2 regions of the Halobacillus sp. ABD4_316 genome follow, and region 1 is predicted to be linked to the other one. Evidence: riboswitches for the same ligand, from Rfam matches in the RefSeq annotation. Region 1 holds a riboswitch; the other holds the start of a gene.
The links. Region 1 has a riboswitch for FMN ahead of ribD (bifunctional diaminohydroxyphosphoribosylaminopyrimidine deaminase/5-amino-6-(5-phosphoribosylamino)uracil reductase RibD). Riboswitches for the same ligand answer to the same signal wherever they lie in the genome.
Positions count from the first base shown of each region.

Region 2: linked by a shared signal. The riboswitch ahead of ACXAJH_RS12370 (ECF transporter S component) and the one ahead of ribD (bifunctional diaminohydroxyphosphoribosylaminopyrimidine deaminase/5-amino-6-(5-phosphoribosylamino)uracil reductase RibD) in region 1 are both predicted to bind FMN.

Region 1 covers NZ_JBSWZA010000002.1:439,759-447,886, forward strand. Annotated here, with positions in the region: gene ACXAJH_RS09230 (SE1561 family protein) at 1-44, shown strand, start outside; gene ACXAJH_RS09235 (GNAT family N-acetyltransferase) at 44-499, shown strand; gene ACXAJH_RS09240 (OsmC family protein) at 518-967, shown strand; gene ACXAJH_RS09245 (glycoside hydrolase family 13 protein) at 1,096-2,757, opposite strand; FMN riboswitch at 3,202-3,351, shown strand; gene ribD (bifunctional diaminohydroxyphosphoribosylaminopyrimidine deaminase/5-amino-6-(5-phosphoribosylamino)uracil reductase RibD) at 3,483-4,577, shown strand; gene ribE (riboflavin synthase) at 4,577-5,227, shown strand; gene ACXAJH_RS09260 (bifunctional 3,4-dihydroxy-2-butanone-4-phosphate synthase/GTP cyclohydrolase II) at 5,243-6,436, shown strand; gene ribH (6,7-dimethyl-8-ribityllumazine synthase) at 6,451-6,918, shown strand; gene ACXAJH_RS09270 (cryptochrome/photolyase family protein) at 7,688-8,128, shown strand, end outside.
Region 2 covers NZ_JBSWZA010000002.1:1,086,361-1,094,488, forward strand. Annotated here, with positions in the region: gene ACXAJH_RS12340 (thioredoxin family protein) at 1-92, opposite strand, end outside; gene ACXAJH_RS12345 (M20/M25/M40 family metallo-hydrolase) at 272-1,270, shown strand; gene ACXAJH_RS12350 (hypothetical protein) at 1,694-1,906, shown strand; gene ACXAJH_RS12355 (methyl-accepting chemotaxis protein) at 2,039-2,950, shown strand; gene ACXAJH_RS12360 (hypothetical protein) at 3,000-3,707, opposite strand; gene ACXAJH_RS12365 (hypothetical protein) at 3,989-4,699, opposite strand; FMN riboswitch at 4,893-5,039, shown strand; gene ACXAJH_RS12370 (ECF transporter S component) at 5,200-5,802, shown strand; gene ACXAJH_RS12375 (hypothetical protein) at 6,040-6,348, shown strand; gene ACXAJH_RS12380 (TraR/DksA C4-type zinc finger protein) at 6,388-6,768, opposite strand; gene ACXAJH_RS12385 (hotdog fold thioesterase) at 6,802-7,188, opposite strand; gene ACXAJH_RS12390 (1,4-dihydroxy-2-naphthoate polyprenyltransferase) at 7,322-8,128, opposite strand, start outside.

The sequences.
Region 1 (8,128 bases):
AAATGGACCGCTTCAAGAAAGACTGGGATGCGCGGGAGTCATAATGTCCATCACTTTTTCCCGGATGACCCAGCAGGAAGCCGAGGAAATGGCGGCGTGGCATTATCCTCCGCCGTATGATTTTTACGATATGACCGCCGATGAAGAAGATTATCGTGAGTTTATCGATCCTCATCGGAGAAGTCCGCATACGTACAGCGCCTATAGGGAAGGCGCGCTGATCGGTTTCTTCACCTTTCATCCGACTGTTGAAGAAACGGTGGATGTAGGTCTTGGACTCCGCCCGGATCTAACGGGAAAGGGGAAGGGAGATTCCTTTATGGAAGCTGGTTTGAGTTTTGCAGAGCGCCACTATGGGGCCCGTTTTTTTACATTGAGTGTTGCTGAGTTCAATCAGCGGGCGGTCGAAGTATACCGAAGAGCTGGATTTAAAGAAACCCACCGGTTTATGCAGAAGACCAATGGAGGTACGTATCCATTCATTGCTATGAAAAAATAAAAAGGAGGTTGTTCTGCTTTGGCATTACATCATTTTCATTTAAAGGCAGACTGGCCGGGCGGCCGCAACGAAGTCGGCCGGATCGAATCAGATAAATTGAAAACAGAAATCTCCATCCCTAAAGAAATGGATGGACCGGATGTAGGAACAAACCCGGATGAAATGCTTCTGGGGGCGGCGGCGACCTGTTACATCATTACGCTGGCCGCTATGATCGAAAGAGCGGATCTGCCGCTTCAGGAAATGGATATGACCTCGGAAGGTCAGGTCGATGTGACCGACGGAGTCTTCACCTATAAGAAAATCATTCACCGTCCCCGTGTCGTGTTGAAAAGTGAGGCAGAAGAGAAGGAGTTGGAAAAACTCCAGCGTCTTGTTGAAAAGGCGGAAAAGTCCTGCATGATCTCACGAGCAATTGCAGGAAATGTAGCGTTGGAGCTGGACTCAGATGTAACTATTGCTTCCTGACAGAAAGGGAAGAAAAAAGCGGCCTGTATGGCATGGCATACAGGCCGCTTTTCGTTTTTAAAGGACTCCGCCTTGGCAGGAAGAGAGAACCACTATAAACCAACCATGGTTTTACAAGCTTTCTTCGTTTACGTCTCCATAAGGTAAACGCGCGCTTCATAAGGCTTCAACGAGAAGCTGGATACGTTCTTATGATGGTTTACAATCGAATTGGACAACATCAGCTGACTGGAGCTGAGTGGCTCCTCCGACTGAAAGTCAGCTGCTTGATCGGTCAGATTGACGATGACGATGGCTTTTTTACTGTCCAGCGTCCTCGTATAAGCATAAATCTGCTCATCTTCCGGAAGAAGAAGATTATAGATGCCATACGTAAACACATCCTGCTCCTTTTTCATGGCAATCATTTTTTTGTAGTAGTTCAAGATGGAATGGGGGTCCTGTTCTTGATCAGCCACATTGATGGACGTATAGTTCGGGTTGATTTTCATCCACGGGTTTCCGGTTGTAAAACCAGCTTGTGCTTCACGGCTCCACTGCATCGGCGTACGGCTGTTGTCCCTGGATGTGTTCCAGAGAATGTTCATAATGTCCTTATGAGCCATGCCTTTTGCTTTTTTGTTCTGATATAAATTTTTCGCAGCCACATCATCATAATCTTCAATGGAAGGGAAGGCCATATTCGTCATGCCGATTTCCTGACCTTGATAAATGTAAGGCGTCCCCTGCATAAAGAAATACATCGTTGCAATCGCCGTCGCACTTTCGCGCCAGTAGACTTGATCATCCCCCCACGTCGAAACGACACGGGCCTTGTCATGGTTTTCTACAAACAAAGCGTTCCATCCATCCCCTTCAAGAGCTTTCTGCCATCGGGTCAGTACTTTTTTCAAACCCTTAATGTCAAGCTGCTGTTCAGCATCCTGATCCCAAAGGTCCAGGTGCTCGAATTGGAAGATCATATCCATTTTTCCGTTGTCGCCGACCCATTGATCCGCTTCATCGGCACTTACCCCGTTCGCTTCTCCGACCGTCATCACGTCATAATTATCGTATGTGCGGTCTTTGAATTCCTGAAGGTGGGTGTGGATCCCTTTTTGGTTCATATGCATATCAAAAGAGGACACATACGTTTCTTTTTCAGGGTTCGGCATATCTGGAAAGCCCGGCCGCTTTTTGATATGGCTGATGGCATCTATGCGGAAACCGTCGATTCCTTTATCCAGCCACCAGTTGACCATGCTGTATAGAGCTTCGCGGACGTCTTCGTTCTCCCAGTTCAAGTCCGGCTGCTTTCTGGAGAACACATGAAGGTAATACTGCCTTGTTTCCTCGTCATATTCCCATGCCGATCCTTCAAAGATACTCTCCCAGTTGTTCGGTTCGCGGCCGCCTCTGCCATCGCGCCAGATATACCAGTCCCTCTTGGGATTGTCCTTGGATTTCCGGGATTCCAAAAACCATGGATGTTCATCACTTGTATGGTTGAGGACGAGGTCGATGATCAACTTCATGTCACGTTTATGCACTTCCTTAAGCAGCTCGTCGAAATCCTCCATCGTTCCGAATTCATCCAGGATGTCCTGATAATCGGAAATGTCATAACCGTTATCATCCTTCGGGGATTTGTACATTGGGCAGATCCAAATGAAATCAATGCCCATATCCTTCAAATAGTCCAGACGGCTGATCATTCCCTGCAGATCGCCGATCCCATCTCCATTTGAATCCTGAAAACTTCTAGGGTAAACTTGATATCCTACCGCTTCTTTCCACCATACCCGTTCCATATACAGCCCCTCTTTCCTAATAAAATCATTCGTGATATGCAAACGTTTTCTCAGTGAGAATGATTGAATAAACAGCTTGTTTATTCAATAACCATAACCATGAAAATCTAAAAATATATCTTATTATGCAAACGTTTTCCTGATAAATCTATACTAGCTGATTTTCTTCTGCTTTACAATAGGAGGTTCGTGAAAAGAGCAGGCTTACACATCATTGGATTGTTAAAATCAGGTGGTGCATCTTCTGTTGAGGATGTTGAAAGGCTGTCATGAATCCTGTTGATTTCACAACAAAGCGGCGTGAATCCGGTGGACAGTTATCCGTGTGCCCATCATAAGGGCGGTCAGTTTTATGAGTACATAGCCTTAATGGGTGCTGTTTAAACCTTAAGGATTGCGGCAGATGGGGATTTCATATATATTTAAAGTAATTCAACTGAATATGGAAACCTTCGGGGTCGGGTGAAAGTCCCAGCCGGCGGTAATGAGCTTATGCTCTCAGCCCGCGACGGAGAATCAGTGTTAAGCACGGTTCTCCCTGATTTGGTGAAATTCCAAAGCCGACAGTTAAAGTCTGGATGGGAGAAGGTTGTGGAAACGTATCGGTACCGTTCATGCAACACGTGTACCCTTTGTTTGCTGTACGCAAAAAAATGACGTTTAAGACCCTGGAGAAGTATGTCTTCTTCAGGGTTATTTTTATGGAAAAAGAGCAGGTGATGAAGATGGAGCGTGATGAGCAGTACATGGCAATGGCTGTACAGATGGCCAGGGAAACGGTCGGCCAGACGAGTCCCAACCCTTCAGTAGCCGCCATTGTGGTCAAAGATAATCAAGTCGTCGGTATAGGCGTGCATGTGAAGGCTGGTGAACCTCATGCGGAAGTGCACGCACTACGGATGGCAGGAGAAAAAGCGGAAGGCGCGGACATCTATGTCACTCTTGAACCGTGCAGCCATCATGGACGGACACCTCCGTGTGCCGAAGCTGTCGTGAAGGCAGGCATCCGCCGGGCCGTTACGGCTTCATCGGATCCGAACCCTAAAGTTTCCGGCCGGGGCATTGAAATGATGAAGCGGCAGGGCGTGGAGGTCCGGACGGGTGTTTTGAAAGACGAGGCAGATGAACTGAATCGTGCCTTCTTTCATTACATTCAAACAGGTGAACCTTATGTCCGTTTAAAGACAGCGATGAGCCTTGACGGGAAGATTGCCACCGCCAGTGGAGAGAGTCAATGGATCACAGGAGAAGAGGCGCGGCAGGACGGACACCGCTATCGTCATCAATCGGACGCGATTCTAGTCGGGATCAATACGGTCATGATGGATAATCCGACATTGACGACAAGAATTCCGGGTGGCGGAAAGCATCCGATCCGTCTTGTCCTCGATACGCATCTTCGTATTCCGACTGCTTCGAATCTGATACAAAATAATGAATCTCCAACGTGGATTTTCACGTCAGCGGATATACCGGATGAAAAGCGTCTGATTCTTGAAGAGCATGCCCATGTCCACGTCATTCCGCTTGGCCGCACCATCGATCCTGGAGAAGTCCTGCGCTATTTAGGAAAGCACAAGGTCACCTCTCTCCTTGTTGAAGGAGGGGCCACCATTGCCGACGCTTTTGTCAGATCAGGAAAGGTGAATGAGACGATTACGTATATTGCTCCCAAATTGATCGGTGGAAAAGAAGCACTGACCCCGGTTGCCGGCCGCGGCATCCAACAGTTGAAACAGGTGACATCTTTTGAGTTTGTATCGACCGAACAGCTTGGAGAAGATATTAAAATTGTTTCGATAAGAAAAGGGGAATCCTAATGTTTACAGGAATTGTAGAAGAAATAGGAACACTGCAGTCCGTTAAAAGTAAAACGGAAGCTTTGGAGATAAAGATTGCTGCATCCAAAATTCTGGAAGATATCAAGCTTGGGGACAGTATTTCCATTAACGGTGTCTGTCTGACCGTGACAGATTATACGAAGGATACCGCATCCTTTGATGTGATGCCGGAAACATACCGCGCCACCAACATCCATGAATTAAAGCAGGGCAGCGATGTCAATCTTGAACGCGCGATGGCGGCAGATGGGCGGTTCGGCGGTCACCTTGTATCGGGTCATATTGACGGTACGGGCAGCATTGTATCAAAAAGGCCGGAGTCCAACGCCGTCTATTACGACATACAGCTTCCGTCCGACTTGGTTCCTTATTTTGTCTATAAAGGCTCGATAGCTGTTGATGGTACATCCCTGACTGTATTCGGAGTAGAAGAGGATCGTGTCACCATTTCTTTGATTCCGCACACGATGGAACATACCGTTCTCGGCAGGAAAGGTCCGGGAGACAAAGTTAATATCGAATGTGACATGATTGGAAAATATGTCGCTCACTTCCTGAGTGGGCAGAATCAAGAGCACCCGCAAACAGCCATCTCCAAAAAGATGCTGGCTGATAACGGGTTTGCATGAAGAGGGGGAAAGCATATGTTTGATTCGGTTGAAAAAGCGATTGATGTATTGAAGCAGGGAAAGCTTGTCATCGTTTGTGATGACGAGGACAGGGAAAATGAAGGGGACTTTATTGGAATTGCGGAGCATGCTTCCACGGAGATGATCAATTTTATGATCAAGCATGGGCGTGGGCTGGTTTGTGCCCCGATTACGAATGAAACAGCTGGAGCGCTCGAGCTGATGCCTATGGTCAATGATAATTCAGACCCTAATCAGACAGCGTTTACGGTCAGTGTGGATCATAAAGAGACAACAACTGGAATTTCAGCGGACGAACGGGCCCTGACCATCAGGGAAATGCTGAACCCGGAAAGTAAAGCTTCCGATTTCCAGCGGCCCGGTCATATTTTCCCGTTGATTGCCAAGGAAGGCGGTGTCCTGCGCAGAGCGGGTCATACGGAAGCGGCTGTCGACCTGGCACGTCTTGCGGGAGCCCGGCCGGCAGGTGTCATCTGTGAAATCATTAAAGATGATGGAACGATGGCCCGTGTGCCTGACCTGAAAGAAATGGCCGAGGCGTTTGACATTCCGATGATCACCATTGCGGATTTGATTTCATACCGCCATGAGCAGGAAAACCATGTGACCCGGGAAATCGAGGTGCAGATGCCTACAGAATACGGCGAATTCCGAGCGGTAGGCTTCAAGAATGATATCGATTTTAAAGATCACATCGCTCTTGTAAAAGGAGACATCAATCCGGAGGAGCCGACCCTTGTGCGGGTACACTCCGAATGTCTGACAGGGGATGTCTTCGGCTCCTACCGCTGTGACTGCGGTCCTCAGCTGCACAACGCTTTACGGCAGATTTCCGAAAATGGCAGCGGTGTTCTGCTGTACATGCGACAGGAAGGCCGCGGGATCGGGTTAATGAATAAATTGAAAGCCTATAAGCTTCAGGAAGAAGGCTATGACACGGTGGAAGCGAATGAGAAACTCGGCTTCGGGCCTGATTTAAGAGATTACGGTGTCGGTGCTCAAATCCTGAAGGACCTGGGCATTACAAAACTTCGTCTGCTGACGAATAACCCGAAGAAAATTTCCGGACTTGGTGGTTTTGGTCTTGAGGTTGTAGAGAGGGTGGCTATTCAGATGCCTTCCCGCAAAGAAAATGAAAGCTACTTGAAAACGAAACAGTCTAAAATGGGGCACTTATTCCACTACTAGAAAGGAAGAGACTTATGGTTAAAACATTTGAAGGTAATCTTGTAGGAACAGGACTGAAAATCGGTATTGTAACAGGAAGGTTCAACGATTTTATTACGAGTAAGCTGTATGAAGGAGCCGTAGATGCGCTGAAGCGTCACGGCGTCGATCTGAACGATGTAGAGGCTGCTTATGTGCCTGGAGCTTTTGAAATTCCACTGGCCGCTCAGAAGATGGCGGAAACCGGGAAGTACGATGCGGTTATCACCCTGGGAGCTGTCATCCGCGGCTCCACGCCGCATTTCGACTATGTTTGCGGCGAAGCAGCTAAAGGGGTTTCTCAGGCTTCCCAGAAGACTGGTATTCCAGTGATCTTTGGCGTCATTACCACAGACACCATTGAACAGGCCATCGAGCGTGCAGGTACGAAGGCCGGTAACAAAGGCTGGGAGGCAGCCACAGCAGCCATTGAAATGGCGACACTGATGAACGCGTTCAAATAAAAGAACCTATTTGGAAAAGTACGGTTTTACAGAGGTGGTATGTGCGGTCATCTTCCGCTTATCGGTGGATGCCTGCCGTGGGCCCGGTTTCAGCTGACCTGGGTTCGGTCCCGTAGGCCCCACCACCGAACACTTCTCGTAACTTCGCCAAAATAGTACAAAAAAGAGGGGTTCTGCTTAGCAGAACCCCTCTTTTGGCTGTAGAAAAAGCCTGTGTTAACCAGTTAGAGTTTTCCATTTGTCGTGGGAAGGGTCACTTTCCGCTTATCGGTGGATGAATGCCGCGGGTACGCCCTCCGCTGACTTGGTCAGGAAGGCCGCCTGCCCAAGTGGATCTTCGGCCCGTGCTGTTCCCGCGGGCATCACCACCGAACGCTCCTTGTGCCGACGTTAGAATATGAAGGAGAGAGATTGTGCATTACGCAGGTACGCAGATTCAAAAGAAAGGCATGGGCTGCGCTATTGCCGCTTGCGTGGAAAAGAGGAAGGGAAAGAACAGGTGCTGATGACGGCTGCCTGCCGGAAGATTTTCCTCCATCCAGCAAGAGTGAGCGGGGTGGAGGAGAGTCTTTGTCGATGTTAAAGAACCCCCAAGGAGCAGTGCCCCTTCCACTCCTGCGGAAGAACGAGTGGTCCGAGACCGCCCAGCTCGGGCGCTCGTCCGCGGAAAGGGAAGGGGCTCTGGTTTTTCGTGGAGCCTGTCCCCCCGGTTGGACAGGGTTTAAGTGAAGTAGGAAAAAGGAAGGATAAAGGGAAAGGGGGAACGGTGATGACAACAAGAGCCGTCTGGTTTAGAAGAGATTTACGGTTGAATGATCATACAGCACTTGCAAAAGCTGTTGAACATACAAAAGATGAGGACAGCCTCGTTTTGTTTTTTCATATTCACCCGGATTTGAACAAGTCATTCACAATGAGGCATGATTACTATTTTCAAACCCTTCAGGACTTCGTTTCACGTGCCGGGGATATGGGTGCGCCTGTCCATGTTATTGAAGGAGAAACCGAAGAGTCCTTTCAGACATTTGTAAAGGAACTGGATGTGGACATGGTCTACTTCAACCGGGATGAAACAGGATTTGGTAAGAAGCGGGATGATCATATGGTGGAGTATCTGGACTCGATTGATGTGGAAGTCTACCATTACATGGATCACCACCTGCACGGGGCGGAGGAAATCAAAAAACAGGATGGCGGCCATTATAAAGTA
Region 2 (8,128 bases), 650 kb from region 1:
TATATGTACAAAAAATCATTTTGGTGGGACTGCATCTGATCCACATATTCCTGAGGATGCATGCCTTCGTAAAACTGCTGGTTCAAGTCCATAAGAAATTCTCCTTTCTATTGCCTACCCATTCCTTTTCCCTAAAAAGAACAGAAGTATGCATCCGTATGAAGTCCGTCTGGTTTTTTGTTAAGATAATTACGAAGGAGGGTGTTTACCTGTGGAAAAAGAACGTCTGGACTTTCTATTGGAATTGTTAAATACCCCGTCTCCGTCAAGTATGGAGATGGAAATACAAAAACGCTGGATCGCAGAAATGCGTCCGTATGCAGATGAGATTCGAACCGATCATGCCGGCAATGCGATTGCTGTGCTCAACCCGGAAGCGGATTTCAAAATCATGCTGGCCGGTCACTGTGATGAAATTGCTCTTGTCGTCAATCGGATCGATGAGGACGGGTATGTGTATGTCGATAAGATGGGCGGCATTAACCCTAAAGCAGCCGTTGGGATGAAAGTGAGTATTCAAGGTCATGGCGGGACGTTAACAGGCGTCATTGGAGTCAATGCCCAGCACCATGGTGGACTGAAGGGAGACTTCGGACTTGAAGAACTGTTTATCGACTGCGGGGCCAAGTCCAAGGAGGAAGTCGAAAAGTTCGTACAGATTGGCGATCTGGCCGTTTATAAAAGGGAACCGGAAGTCCTGATGGACCGTTACATAGCCGGCCGTGGTCTTGATAACCGGACCGGCCAGTTCGTTGTCGGAGAAGTGCTGCGCCGCTTATCTGAGAAAACATTGAATGTCGGTGTATATGCAGCGAGCACGGTAAATGAAGAAACGAATATGGGCGGCGCTTATTTTGCCGCAGCCGGCGTAGAACCTACGATGGCCATTGCCTGTGACGTGACGTTCGCTACTGATTATCCGGGTGTAGACAAGCGGAAACACGGGGACGTCCGTCTTGAAAAGGGGCCGGTACTTGCTAAAGGAGCTCCAATTAACCGCAAGATTAATCAACTGCTGGAAAAGACAGCCGCCTCTCTCGATATGGATGTTCAATATGAACTGACTCCCAGAGCGACAGGTACGGATGCTGACAAGATGCGGTTGACAGGGAAAGGGGTGCCGGTCAGTCTTGTCTCCCTGCCGCTTCGGTATATGCATTCCCCTGTAGAAACAGCGAGCATCGAGGATATAGAAGAGGAAATCACCCTTCTTGTCGATATGATTGCCGGCATGACGGGAAAAGAAAGCTTAAATCCACTGGATGATTAAAGAGATTGAAACCTGTTTTTCCTTCAATAAGTCAGGGATTTTGTGAACCGCTTATCGGTGGATGCTTACTGCGGGCACGGACTCAGCGGTTCCTGCAGGCGTTATCACCGGGCACTCATCGTTCATTCACCTGAAGTAATAGGGAAGAGAGAAATTGGCACCTGTTTGACAATCCTCTTTTTGTCCAAACCATCGTGTCCAGTACTCATAGATCCATCCAGCTGTTGAGCTCCATGTTTAACAGCTGAATGGATCTTACATGAAAAACAATGGCTCTCACAAAGTCCGATATCACCAACCATCTATCTGTAAAGTGTTTTATACGAGCCACTCCCTTAATGTCCTATAGTATGTTGTTTATTTTTATGCATATTTGGAGACACTAGCCGATATAATCTTCTATAGTGTTAAGGAGTGATCGGCATGGACCGTGAAGCACTGCATCAGCAGATTGTAATGTTGAAAGGAAGAATCAATGCCGGCCAAATTCACGTTCAGGGGTATGATGACTACATTATGCTTCAGTTAGGAAAAGTAAAAGACAGTGAAGACGGCCTCGTAGACGTCTCAACGGTGTCTGCAACACTGAGGCTGCTGTTGGACGCGACGGATAAAGTGGATGGTCCTGCTCATTAGGAGCGGGATTTTTTTATGCATTTTTTTACATGATCCCGGTTCATTTTCAAGACTTTTCAGGAACCGCCTCTGTTATACTGAAATCAAGACGATTGGATTTAAAAACTTTGCAATTTCTGGAGGCGGAGGAATTTGGATTGGGATGTCGTAGAAAAAGAAACGACCCATGTCGAATTGTTTAAAGCGGTGGAAGATCATCTGGCCCTCATATTTTTTGGGAAGGACCGCAGGGTATCCTATGCGAACGATATTTTTGCACAGACGATGAACTATCGGAAGAGCCGTGATTTGATAGGCAGGCACCATAAGGAGTTCTGCTTCAGTGATTTCACGGAAAGCAACGCCTATGAACAATTCTGGCGTGCGTTGTGGAATGGGAAAAGCTTTCAGGATAAGATCAAGCGCAAAGATGCATCAGGTCATGAAGTGTGGCTGGAAGCTACTTATATGCCTGTATATAAGAATGGGAGCATAACAGGGATAATGAAGGTGGCTTCTGACATCACAGCGAGGCAGAATGAATTAAATGGAACGGTGGAAAAGCTTCAGAGTGTATCCTTGGACTTGAACACCAGGGCTGAGGAAGGGATGGAGGAGCATGAGGCTTTGAACAGTCAGATTGCTCTCATTAATGAGACTTCCAAAGAGAACACGAAAACACTGGAAGGTTTGAAAATACAGGCGCAGAACATCCAGGGGGTCGTGAAGACCATTAAGGATATTGCCTCCCAGACGAATCTTTTGTCATTGAATGCTGCTATAGAAGCCGCAAGGGCCGGGGAGCACGGTCGAGGATTTGATGTGGTTGCGAAGGAAGTCCGGAAGCTCTCCAACAAAGTGGAGCATTCCATTGGAGAAGTCCGGGAAAATGTGGACCAGATTACGCAGGAGATTTCTCGTATCAATCAAGGAACCGAGATGATTCAGAAGGAACTGATGAAAGCACTGAATAAACTTGATGGTGCATCCCGTGGCTACCAGCAGGTTGTCGAAGCAGGAGAAGCCGTTAACAAAGAAGCGCAGTCCTTGAAGGAAATGATATAGCATGTCAGAAAAATAAGGGGGCCTATCACCTGATAGGCCCCCTTATTAATTATAGGATCCCTGTATCATCTGGAGCTGGGAAGGTGAAGGATGGAGGTGTCATGCTGTTTTGGCACCGGTCCTTGTTTAAGTCGCAAACATTGCCGTGGGCATCCCGGATAACCGGGCGGGTGACGGTAATGGTTGTTTTAAGGATGATTTTCACAAGGATTCCATCGACAAGACTCAATCCAGCTAAATCTACTACAGGAACTCCTTCCTGAGTGAAGATTCCTTCAACTTCAAGCGGTGATTCCTGCAGGGTGTCCTGCGGGCATGCACCAGGGAAATCTGTGTGTTCCTGGAACGGAATGGTTGTCGAAAGGGTAACTAATTCCAACCCTAGAATGTTTGTACGGATGTTGATTGTAGCGGGGATCAGTCCGATGTTAACGACTTTATTTTTGATGATTCTTGCATTCATTGTGATGTTATTCAAGTCAGGAACGACTTCAATTGATAAGATTCCGGCAATAGTAATTGCACCAAAAAGGGATAGAGGAAGCGTTGTTTCAGCAACCTTCTGCACTTCTTTTGTACCGACCAGAGCATTTTCTACAAAGCAGTCGCTGTTTAGTTTAGCCGGCTTCATTTCAGGTTTTTTGAAGCTGCACTTACATCCGGACGGACAATACTGTTTTTTCTCGCCTTTCTCTTTTTTCTTAGGAAACTTCATCGGCAGTTTCCCGGGCACGGAAATTTTCCTGCAGTGCGCCATATTTCTTCCACCTTTATCAATAAATTTGTGTTGTACATAGGTATACTATTCCTGAAGAGATGGACGGTGTAGGCCGGTGTGATAGATTTACTGGAATAGGCTGTAAGATTCGTTTAGATGCTGCTGAAAGAACTTCCTGATCACGGACGCGGCTGTCTGCAGCAAACCGGTTTATCGGTCATGGACTCCGCACAGAAGGGCATTTGTTTTAAGGAATGATAGGTAATGGAATGATAAAAGAGAGCTTATCGATAAGCTCTCTTTCCTTCCAAATGAAAAATTTAGTCGTCTTCGGATCCGGAGAAAGTGAAGGATGAAGTTTCTGTGTCCTGCCTGCAGCGGTTGGGGTTCAAATCACAAACGTTGCCGTGCGCGTCACGAATGACAGGTCTTGTAACCGTAATGGTGGTTTGAAGAATGATTTTCACAATGATCCCGTCTACCAGCCCTAATCCAGCCAGATCGACAACGGGAACTCCCTCCTGCGTAAAAATCCCTTCGACTTCGAGTGGTGTTTCTGTCAGGGTATCTTCCGGACATGCCCCGGGGAAATCCGTGTGGGCTTGGAATGGGACGGAAGTATTCAATACACCGGCTCCCAAGGCACCATCGTTATCAAGGAAACTGACAGTCACTACAGCCGGAATTAAGCCAATGTTGACGACTTTGTTTTTAATGATCCGGGCGTTCATAGTGATATTCTCCAGATTAGGAACGACTTCTACAGACACCAGGCTGCCAATTGTAATTCCAGTAGCTGCGAATAAACCGAGTGGCAGGGTGGATTCAGCTACTTTTTGTACCTGTTTTGTCCCAACCAGAGCATTTTCTACGAAGCAGTCACTGTTTAGTTTGGCGGGCTTACGTTCAGGCTTTTTAAAATGACACTTACATCCGGATGGACAGTCATGTTTTGTCTCGCCTTTCTCTTTTTTCTTAGGAAACTTTATCGGCAGTTTCCCTGGAACGGAAACTTTCCTGCAATTCGCCATGTTTTTCCACCTTTATCCATAATATTGTGTGGTACATTGGTATCGTATTCATCCCCGGATAGCCGGTGTAGGCCAATGATAGATTTAACAGATCTGCTTTTTGATCAAAACAGAGGAGGGAAACGGCCGTCAGAACTTCCTGCTTGCACAGAGTACAGGTTTTGTATAAAATAAAGATACAAAATTATATTGATTCCATCTTCGGGGCAGGGTGAAATTCCCGACCGACGGTAAGAAGGCATAGTGACCTTTAAGTCCGTGACCCGTGCAGTTCTTCTGCATGGCTGACCTGGTGAGAGTCCGGGACCGACAGTTACAGTCTGGATGGGAGAAGATGTCGAGCGGAACAGGCAGCGCATGCTAGATATGCTGCCTCTATTTAGCCGTGGACCAAGACCATCCCTAAGCCCAATGCTTCAGGGGTTTTTTTATTGGTCAGGCTCAGCCGCTCACCTTCATCTGGGATGTGAATCAATGTGTAAAGATGAAGGGGGAGATCGATGATGAACCGTTATCCGGCTCAGTCATCAAGAAAATTATTTACATTGATTACGATTGCTTTGTTTGGGACCATTTCCATGGTTCTGATGCTGCTGAACTTTCCGCTGCCGCTGCTTCCGCAGTACTTGAAAGTGGATTTCAGTGATGTTCCTGCCCTGCTTGCAGGCATCATGTTTACACCCGCAGCAGGCATCCTTGTTGAAGCGTTAAAAAATGGTCTTTATTTTATATATACCGGTGCAGGAGATCCGGTGGGAGTGGTCGCAAACTTTGCCGCAGGCCTCTTGTTTATCCTTCCGGTTACGATGATCTATCATAAATTCAAGAGTGTTAAATCGCTTGTATCAGGACTTGTGACGAGTTCTCTGATTATGGCGTTCGGCATGGGTGTACTGAACTACTTTGTCATCCTTCCGGCTTACAGCTGGTTCATGGGATGGGAAACGATGAGTGCACAAGTGAAATGGATAACAGTAGTAGCAGGGATTCTGCCATTCAATGCTCTTAAAGGAATCATTGTGAGTGCACTGTTCACCCTGCTCTTTGTACGGATGAAACCTTGGATCGAACAGAAAAGTCCGCGGTCCTCATCCGCAGCGTAAAGGGAGAGCCGGCGAGTTATGAACTCGCCGGCTCTCTTTATATCGAAAAGGAAAATGATATAGAGGAAAGAATATCCTTCACTTATAGAAAAACATAAGGTTTTTTTTCAAGATGCTGGCTGGGGTGTCAGGGTCTTTATCTATGAGCTGGAAAACCAGTGCGTTCTCCTATGTGTAAAAGCATCGTAAAAGGAGAAAGTAAACATGCTCTTACTATTTTGAAAGAGGTGTTTATGGATGAAAAAAATCATGGGAGCTGCTTTGCTGGTGATGGTTACATTAAGTGGCTGCGGAATGAACGGGAACGAGGATGGGCCGGAGGATATCAATTATGAGCCTGCCCGTTATGAACGTACAGATAGGAATGAAATGCCGGAGGAACAGCGTTTCCGCAACAACCGGGAGCACCAGGACATCGATGAAATGAGACGGGATTATGAAAGGGATGTGCGTCAGAACGGGGAACGGGATACGCCGTTCAATATGGACGAAGAAGAGCCGGATTTAGATGAAGAACCTTCCGAACAGCTTCGGGAGATGGATTGACAAAAAAAGGATGCCGTTTTGATGACGGCATCCTTTTTATCAGGCATCCTTTTCTATTTCCCGTTCTTCTTCAACGGTGTAGCGGGCGGTTGGAAGAGCTTCAAGTCTTTCGACAGGGATTGGGTCCCCTGATTTCTCACTGACGCCGTAACGGCCTTCCTCGATTCGTTTCAGGGCATCTTCCGCTGCCATGTGCTTCTCCCTTGCCTGTTCATAAAACGTCTGGCGTTTTTCCCGTTCGTGCTGATCTGTACCAAGGTTTCCCGGGTGGTCCGCGACGCTGGAAATTTCCCCTGTCCGGTCATTCGGATAAAGCTCCTTGGCATCATCCTCTTTGTACTTTTCCATTTCCTGTTCAGCTTCTTCTTTCATTTCTATGATCTGTTGTTTGAATTGTTGAATCTGCTTGTCTGATAACATGCTTCATGTCTCCTTCCTTTTTATAAGGATGGCTTACTTTTTTAAAGGAACAACCCCGAGGGTGCATCTGGAAATACAGAGCAGCGTGCCGGATTCATGGACGATACGGATTTCCCACACCATTGTCGTTTTACCGATATGGGAAGGGACCGCTGTTGCTGTCACCCAGCCTTCTCTTGCGCTCTTTATATGGTTGGCGTTGATTTCAATACCGAAGACCTGCTGCTCGTTGGTATCGATGTTTAAAAATCCGCCGATACTTGCGGCGCTTTCAGCCAGGGCAACGTTCGCACCGCCGTGGAGGAACCCCATCGGCTGATGAGTACGGGCATCCACTGGCATGCGCATTTCCACTTCATCCGGTTCTGCTTTCATGACTTCCATTCCCAGGGCTTCCATCAATGTATTCTTCATCATCATCTCATTCATAGTCATCCCATCCTTTATGTAATATTCCCATTGATCCAATGGTCAAACCTATAGAAAAGAAGGATGGTTCTCCATCCTTCTTTCAGACAATGGTGTAATGTGTTTACGCCGTTTCCCTTTTATATCAAAGAGGGAAGTACAGTTGTATAAGCAGCGACAATCCGAGTAGGAATCCATACAGGGTATTCGTCTGCGCTGTTGCTTTCATAGCCGGCATCATTTCCAGGGGTTCTTTTTTTCCTATAAATCCCTGAATGGCCTTTCTGGCTTTTCCTAAACTAATGAGAGTCACCAGCGACCACCATGGCAGGAGGCCGATCATCATTAGGACAGCCGTCCAAAGATAAGCGATGGCAAAGAGAGCTGTCAAAAAGCGGATGGATCCTTTATGGCCGAAAAGGATCGCTAACGTTTTCCTGCCGTTTTCAGCGTCGTTTTCCCTGTCGCGGATATTGTTCGCTAACAGGATGCAGCCGACGAAGATGGCGACGGGAACAGAAACGATCAGCACATCTGCGGTTAGCGTCATCGTTTGGATATAGTAGCTGATCGCTATTATGATGGTGCCCATAAAGAAGCCTGCTGTCAGTTCACCGAGCGGTGTATAGGCGATGGGAAACGGTCCGCCGGTGTAAAGATAACCGAACAACATGGATACCAGTCCGACAGCAGCCACCCACCAGCTGGAGGAGGCACATATATAGACACCGAGCAGTCCGGCAGCAGCGAAAAAGCTGAGAGCCAGCAGCAATACCATCTGCGGACGGATCCCGTCACGGACAATGGTCCCTCCAATGCCGACGGAGTTCTCATTATCCAGCCCCCTGACATAATCGTAGTATTCGTTAAACATGTTCGTAGCCGCTTGAATGAGAATGGAAGCCAGCAGCATGGCTGCGAACAACCAGAAATTAAAGGACTGTTCGATGGC